3 regions of the Bacillus sp. SRL337 genome follow, and region 1 is predicted to be linked to each of the others. Evidence: predicted binding sites of a transcription regulator. Region 1 holds the regulator's gene; each other region holds the start of a gene.
The links. The regulator LexA, encoded in region 1, represses DNA repair genes until DNA is damaged. The targets are predictions, from matches to a motif close to CGAACATATGTTCG.
Positions count from the first base shown of each region.

Region 2: a site for LexA is predicted at 1,231-1,244, ahead of AC4E8A_RS06450 (YhjD family protein). Genes of this name have one in related genera too.
Region 3: a site for LexA is predicted at 1,476-1,489, ahead of parE (DNA topoisomerase IV subunit B). Genes of this name have one in related genera too.

Region 1 is NZ_OZ481793.1:1,824,910-1,827,185, reverse strand. It holds gene AC4E8A_RS08885 (YneB family resolvase-like protein) at 1-374, opposite strand, end outside; gene yneA (cell division suppressor protein YneA) at 386-709, opposite strand; gene lexA (transcriptional repressor LexA) at 866-1,486, shown strand; gene AC4E8A_RS08870 (hypothetical protein) at 1,670-2,017, opposite strand; gene AC4E8A_RS08865 (GNAT family N-acetyltransferase) at 2,048-2,275, opposite strand.
Region 2 is NZ_OZ481793.1:1,314,015-1,316,290, forward strand. It holds gene AC4E8A_RS06445 (competence protein ComK) at 90-620, shown strand; gene AC4E8A_RS06450 (YhjD family protein) at 813-1,202, opposite strand; gene AC4E8A_RS06455 (S9 family peptidase) at 1,482-2,276, shown strand, end outside.
Region 3 is NZ_OZ481793.1:2,017,986-2,020,261, reverse strand. It holds gene parE (DNA topoisomerase IV subunit B) at 1-1,396, opposite strand, end outside; gene AC4E8A_RS09960 (CoA-binding protein) at 1,712-2,119, opposite strand; gene AC4E8A_RS09955 (glycine betaine ABC transporter substrate-binding protein) at 2,231-2,276, opposite strand, start outside.

The DNA.
Region 1 (2,276 bases):
TCTACCATGCTGACAATTTGGAGAACCATGGAATCTGATTCAGAAAGATGAAGTTCTCCATTGTGTGATATGCTGAAAATCTTCACCCCTTCTTTCATTATGCAGTGGATAAGGGCAATCTTGGCATTTCCCCTGCCGATTCTGGTTTCATCCTGAATGAGGACCGCTTCTATTTTTTCCTTCTTTAAAAGGTCAAGCAGTTCCAGGACACCATCCCTGTCCAATTCATAGCCGCTCGCTTGATCCTTGATGATATGCTCAACCTCAAAATTGAAATTACCAGCCAGTTTTAGTAGTTCTTCCTCCTGTCTCTGGAGGGATGATTCCTGTGTATCTTTCTTTGTACTGACCCTGCAATATATTGCTGCTCTCATCATTCATACTCCTATTCTTTTCCGCTTGCAAGTTCATAACTGCTGTCGTTAATATGAATTGGTTTCCCGCCAGGAATTATCAATGAGTCACCCGGTTGTATTATGTCTGTTGCGAGATTATTATTTTCGCTTACCCATTCCACCAAATCTTTTGTAGACATATTATAGTCATCAGAGAGTTCCTCTGCAATCGTCCAGATCGAGTCACCTTCTTGAACTGTCACTTTTTGATAAGAGTCACCTGCTCCTATCTTCATCAATGCAACTGCCCCCATAATCACTGCTAATCCCATTAGAAGGATAACATAAGAATAATTTCTCCAGATAGATACCATTACACTATTACCTCCGTACGAATGTTTGTTCGCTTTTGTTGATTTGATTATAATACGAACACTCGTTTGGTGTCAACATTTATTCGAACTTATGTTTGTATCACCTTGGGAGTCATGCTATAATGGGAACAAAAGATCGGTTTAGAGGTGGAATAAATGACAAAATTATCAAAAAGGCAGCAGGATATCCTTCAATATATCAAAGAAGAAGTCAAATTAAAGGGATACCCTCCTTCCGTTAGAGAAATCGGTGAAGCTGTCGGCCTGGCTTCCAGCTCCACTGTCCATGGTCACCTTGCAAGATTGGAAAGCAAGGGATTGATTAGAAGAGACCCTACAAAGCCAAGGGCGATTGAAGTATTGAACCTGGAAGAAGATTCGATCCCGAGGCAAGCTGCCGTTAACGTTCCTTTAATTGGGAAGGTAACAGCCGGGCAGCCGATTACGGCTATTGAAAATGTAGAAGAATTTTTCCCGCTGCCCCAGCACCTTGCTCCATCAGATGAACAAGTTTTCATGCTTGAAATCATGGGTGATAGTATGATAGAAGCCGGGATCCTTGACGGAGACTATGTAATTGTCCGTCAGCAGCAAACCGCCAATAACGGAGATATAGTGGTGGCCATGACAGAGGAAGACGAAGCAACAGTCAAACGCTTCTTTAAGGAGCAGGATTTTTTCCGCCTTCAGCCTGAAAACTCTTCTATGGCGCCAATCATTTTACGTCATGTTTCCATTTTGGGTAAAGTCATCGGAGTATACCGCCAAATTCATTAATATAAAAAATCCAGGCTGATTCAGCCTGGATTTTTTATATTATATTACTAGATTTAAAGCCTTTATAATAGTATTTTTACACTGTGGCCAAGATCAATTTACCATTCGACTTTCTTCCCTTCCAGAATCCTCTCCGAATGATAAGCCTTTGAATTTTTCCAGATGCTGTTTTTGGCAATTCTTTTACAAAGGTAATGCCTTTTGGCGTTTTATATTCGGTTCGTTTCTCTTTAAAAACTGGTTCAGCTCTTCTCCTGAAACACTATGTCCATTCCGCAAATGGCCGTCTGCACGAGGAAATTCACGCCATTTTTCATGATACTCAGCCACAGCGGCTGCTTCTAAGATACTTTCATGTTCATACGGGACTTCTTCCTCTTCAATGAAAGGTATAGTGACGACTACACCTGATTCCATAACGGCCGCTTCTTTCCACCCTATTCTCTGAAGATTCACGAGTCTGGCAGTTCTTTCAGCTTGAGTCCAATCGTATGTATAGTATTTTTTCACAGCCTTACCGTATCTGCTCAATATTTCTTAAGCTGAGGGCAACATATGATTTCATTTGCCTATTTCCCCTTTCATTCGGATGACTTTTCCATCCAGCTCTGGACCCATTTCTTTCATTCCAATCTTCTTGTAGAATCTTCTGGCAGGAATATTGGCCGGGGAAACTCTCAGGTGGTACTCTCTTCCATTTTTCCCCCTGAAAAATCGAAGAGCATATTGATGAATATCGTTACCCACCCCCTTTTGCCGGTAATCGGACTTCAAATAAAATAAATGGATA
Region 2 (2,276 bases), 510 kb from region 1:
ATAAATCATTTTAGATAATTTAAGGAATTTAGTGTAATTTTTGGAATATTATGTTATTATATTAGAGAAATTGTAGAGGAGGGAAAGGAATGGTCGAGAAATCTCGAATTATTGAAGAATATGAAATTAATCCCTATACGATGCTGATTATGCCGATTGAATACGGCGCCAGGACGTATACAGAAATCCATGAAGTGAGCGAAACGCTGATATCACCGTTTAAGCCTTTTGACATCATCAAGAAAAGCTGTGAGTTTTTTGGATCATCTTACCAAGGTCGGAAAGACGGCACCAAACGTTTAACAGGCATCACCCATAAAGCCCCCATCATTGTAGATCCTCATTCGTCTATTTATCTCTTTCCAACCACTTCACCGGTCAAATCCGAATGTATCTGGATATCCCAGGATCATGTCCTTTCTCATACGAAGTTAAACAGCAAAGAAATCAACGTTACATTCAGGAATCGCTGCAGCTTTACTCTTCCCATTTCCTATGCTAGCTTTGAGCAGCAAATGATGAGGACGGCGATGTTAAGGATTAATTATCAGCATCGAATTGTTCACACAGAAAGAAAAACGTCATCGAGGAATTTCACAGCTTATCCTGCCAGGGCTTAAGAACAGATACCAGCTTATTCATGGAGCCAGAAAACCTCAGGGGAAGATAGGTAACCATGGGATAATTGCCGAAGTGTAGAGGAGGAAAGTCAAAAGTCCAGCAGGATAGGTTTCTGCTGGGCTTTTGCTTCTTGTATTAGAGTGTTTTCTTGGAAGGCGGTCAGGGGCAGCCTGCAATATGGAGGTGGGCACTTATGCTTTTTTGCTTTCCTGGGTCTCGATTTTCAAGAACCGCTGATACAAATAAAACCTCAACAAATCCTCGACCCTGTTGCGGAGGCGGGGGTTGAAGTAATTGTGATGCTCCTCATATCCTTTGTAAAGGAACAGATACATGGTGAAGGCATCATCCGTCTTAATTCTTTCCACTTTCATTCCATTGTTTTTCATGTACTTCTTTACACCTGCAAGTTCGCTTTGAATGATCTTCATCGTTTCCTCGATCAGTTCCAGATATGGTCTTTTCAGTTTGAAGGGACTTTTTTCCACAACAGCGAAATCCCTGTCCAGCACAGTCAAGACCATTGGCAGGTAAATGGCCTGCTCTAAGATGTTTCGATCTTCCTCAGAAATCCTGGTCATAATCATGCTCCTTTTTATAAGGAATTTCAGAACGTTTGTTCGTATATTTATTTTACGTACTTTTCCCGGATTTATCAATATCCAATATTGCAGAACTCAGTCGAATTCCAATCTTTTTTCCATAGTATGGTTAATTAATTCAAATCTAATCAATACCTTTACCCGAGAGTGGGTAATAAAGACAGAAAAAACATTCAGATAAGAATTGAAACAGAGGATTTGAGCCAAAGCTGTCGAATTTTTTAAATAGAAATTTGATTTTGAAAAGGAGTTGGCAATTTGACAAACAAAAGAGGAGTTACTGCAGAGGATCTTTTTAAATTAAAATCTGTTTCCGATCCAAAACTATCACCTAATGGGAAAGAAGCTGTCTATGTGCTGACGGAAATGGATCAAGAAAAGAATGATTACATATCAAACCTGTATCTTATTGATATCGACACGGGTAAAAGCATTCAATGGACATTTGGAAAGAACCGAAATTCATCACCAAGGTGGTCACCTGATGGAGAAAAAGTAGTCTTTGTCTCGAACCGTTCCGACCATAGCCAGTTGTTCCTGATCTCAAGGGGGGGAGGAGAAGCACGGCAACTCACTTTCTGTCCAAATGGGGCTTCCCAGCCTGTATGGTCGCCTTGCGGGAAAAAGATTGCCTTCTCAACAGCACTGGGTGAAGGGGAATCACTCTCGGAAGGAAAGGAAGAAGAAAAGCATCCTCAACCGCTTGAAGTGACGAAAATGAAATATAAGTCCGATGACAGTGGATTTTTCAAAGGAAAAAGAAATCATATTGCCATCATTGACATGGATGCGCTTGACATGAAAACCATAACAGAGGGAGATACGGATTATTCTTTACAGTCATGGTCTCCTGATGGGAAATACATAGCTTATGGTGCAGATAAAAGTGCCGATCTTGATACCTCTTTCCAAACGGACTTATTCCTGTTCAATGTTGAGACATCCTCCGAGAGAAAAATAACAAGCGGAACCGGTTATTTCGGGAATGCAGCATGGTCGCCTGACAGCCGTTTGCTGGCTCTCCTTGGACATGAAAGGGAATACGAGAATGCA
Region 3 (2,276 bases), 190 kb from region 1:
TTTCCTCATTTTTAAAGATATCCTGCAGCTTCGCTTTCTCGGTATTGATGACCTTACCCCGTAAAGGCAGGATAGCCTGGAATTTCCTGTCACGGCCTTGTTTAGCTGAGCCGCCTGCAGAATCACCCTCGACAAGATAAAGTTCATTTTTCTGTGGATTTCGGGACTGGGCCGGAGTCAGCTTGCCGGAAAGAATCGTTTCTGACCGTTTTCTCTTCTTACCGTTCCTGGCGTCTTCACGTGCTCGTCTCGCTGCTTCCCTGGCCTGTGCAGCCCTTATCGACTTCTTGATCAGCAGGGAACTGGTATCCGGATTTTCCTCGAGGAAATAAAGCAGATGCTCCGAAACAACAGCATCCACTGCAGATCTTGCTTCACTTGTTCCAAGTTTCCCCTTTGTCTGTCCTTCGAATTGAAGAAGTTCCTCGGGAATACGGACAGAAACAATGGCGGCAAGGCCTTCACGGATATCCGTCCCTTCCAGATTCTTGTCTTTATCCTTCAGGATTCCCGCTTTTCGTGCATATTCATTGAACACACGAGTCATGGCTGTTTTCGAACCCGCTTCGTGTGTCCCGCCGTCCTTGGTACGGACATTATTGACGAACGACAGGATATTCTCTGAAAAGCCATCGTTAAATTGGAAAGCGAACTCCACTTCGATACTGTTATGTTCTCCTTCAAAGAACACAACCGGATGGATGCTGTCTTTCTCTTCATTCAGGTATTGAACGAATGCCTGGATCCCGCTTTCAAAATGAAATACATCCTTTTGATCGTGCCGTTCATCGACAATCGTAATCCTGAGACCCTTGAGAAGAAAAGCCGATTCCCGGAGACGTTCACACAATGTGTCGTAGTTAAAGGATGTCACACTGAAAATGGATGGATCCGGTTTAAAACTGATCCTTGTCCCGCTTTTTTTGGTTTTTCCCACTTTTTCGAGTGTCGTTTGAGGTTTTCCTCCGTTTACAAAGGTCTGCTCATAAACATAACCATCTCTCATGATGGTCACTTTCAGCCACTCGGAAAGGGCATTCACGACCGATGCCCCTACACCATGCAATCCTCCGCTTGTTTTGTAGCCTCCCTGCCCGAATTTACCCCCGGCATGGAGAACAGTCAGAATGATCTCGGGTGTGGGTTTCCCAAGCTTATGCATGCCCGTCGGCATCCCACGTCCGCTGTCTTCTACACTCATGCTGTTATCTTTATGTATAGTAACAGTGATTTCATCTCCGTATCCCGCTAACGCTTCATCTACAGAGTTATCAACGATTTCATATACTAAGTGATGCAGGCCCCTGGCGTCTGTGGATCCGATATACATACCCGGTCTTTTTCTGACCGCTTCAAGACCCTCCAATACCTGAATCGCATCATCATTGTAATCCATGCTCTGATTCCTGTTGGCCACGAACATTCCCCTTTCAAAACTTATCTCTGTCTAATTAAAGTGCTTTATTTTATATAAAAGAACATTTGTTCGCCCTTTTATTTTACCACAGTATCGGCAAACTTCTATGCTTTATTGTATCGTTTTATTTAAATTTCGCAAATTTATTTTCATAAAGACATGTAAAAAGAATGGAAGATTGCCGGGTTTCTTATCCGAGTGTGATCATTTTTTCGTTAAAGTCCATGCCGATGAAACGGTCTCTTGGCACCCAAAAACAAGCGACGGAAATCCATCCGTCGCTTGTTCGAATCCCTATCGTGTTAAAGCATGTTCTACCTTGATACAGCGGTCCATGATAACGGTATATCCCTTACTTTTCAAAAAGTCATAGGCTTGTTCATTGTATACACCAAGCTGTGCCCAGAAGATATCTGCATCGATCTCATCGAATTCTCTAGCGATTTCAGGAAGGAATTCCGACCTGCGGAACACATTGACAATATCAACATGCCTGCCGATGTCCTTCAGTGTCGGTACTGCCTTTACCCCCAATGCTTCATCTATTGTCGGGTTGACCGGAATGATTTCATAGCCATTGTCCTGCATGGCTTTGGAAACCATATAAGATGTTCTCTCAGGGTTGTCACTCAACCCCACGACTGCAATCACTTTTGATTTATCGAGCAGCGGTTTCATTTCATTTCTCGTTAAAAAATCCATTGTTATTTCAACTCCTCCTCTACTTTAATTCGATGTTTTTTGGAAATATCCTGCAAAAAAAGCTGATCTATAGGTTTTTTACCCGAATAGATCAGCTTGAATCCTCTATTTTTATTCCTCTATGATCCCTTTGGAGATCAGGAATTCCCTTGCCACA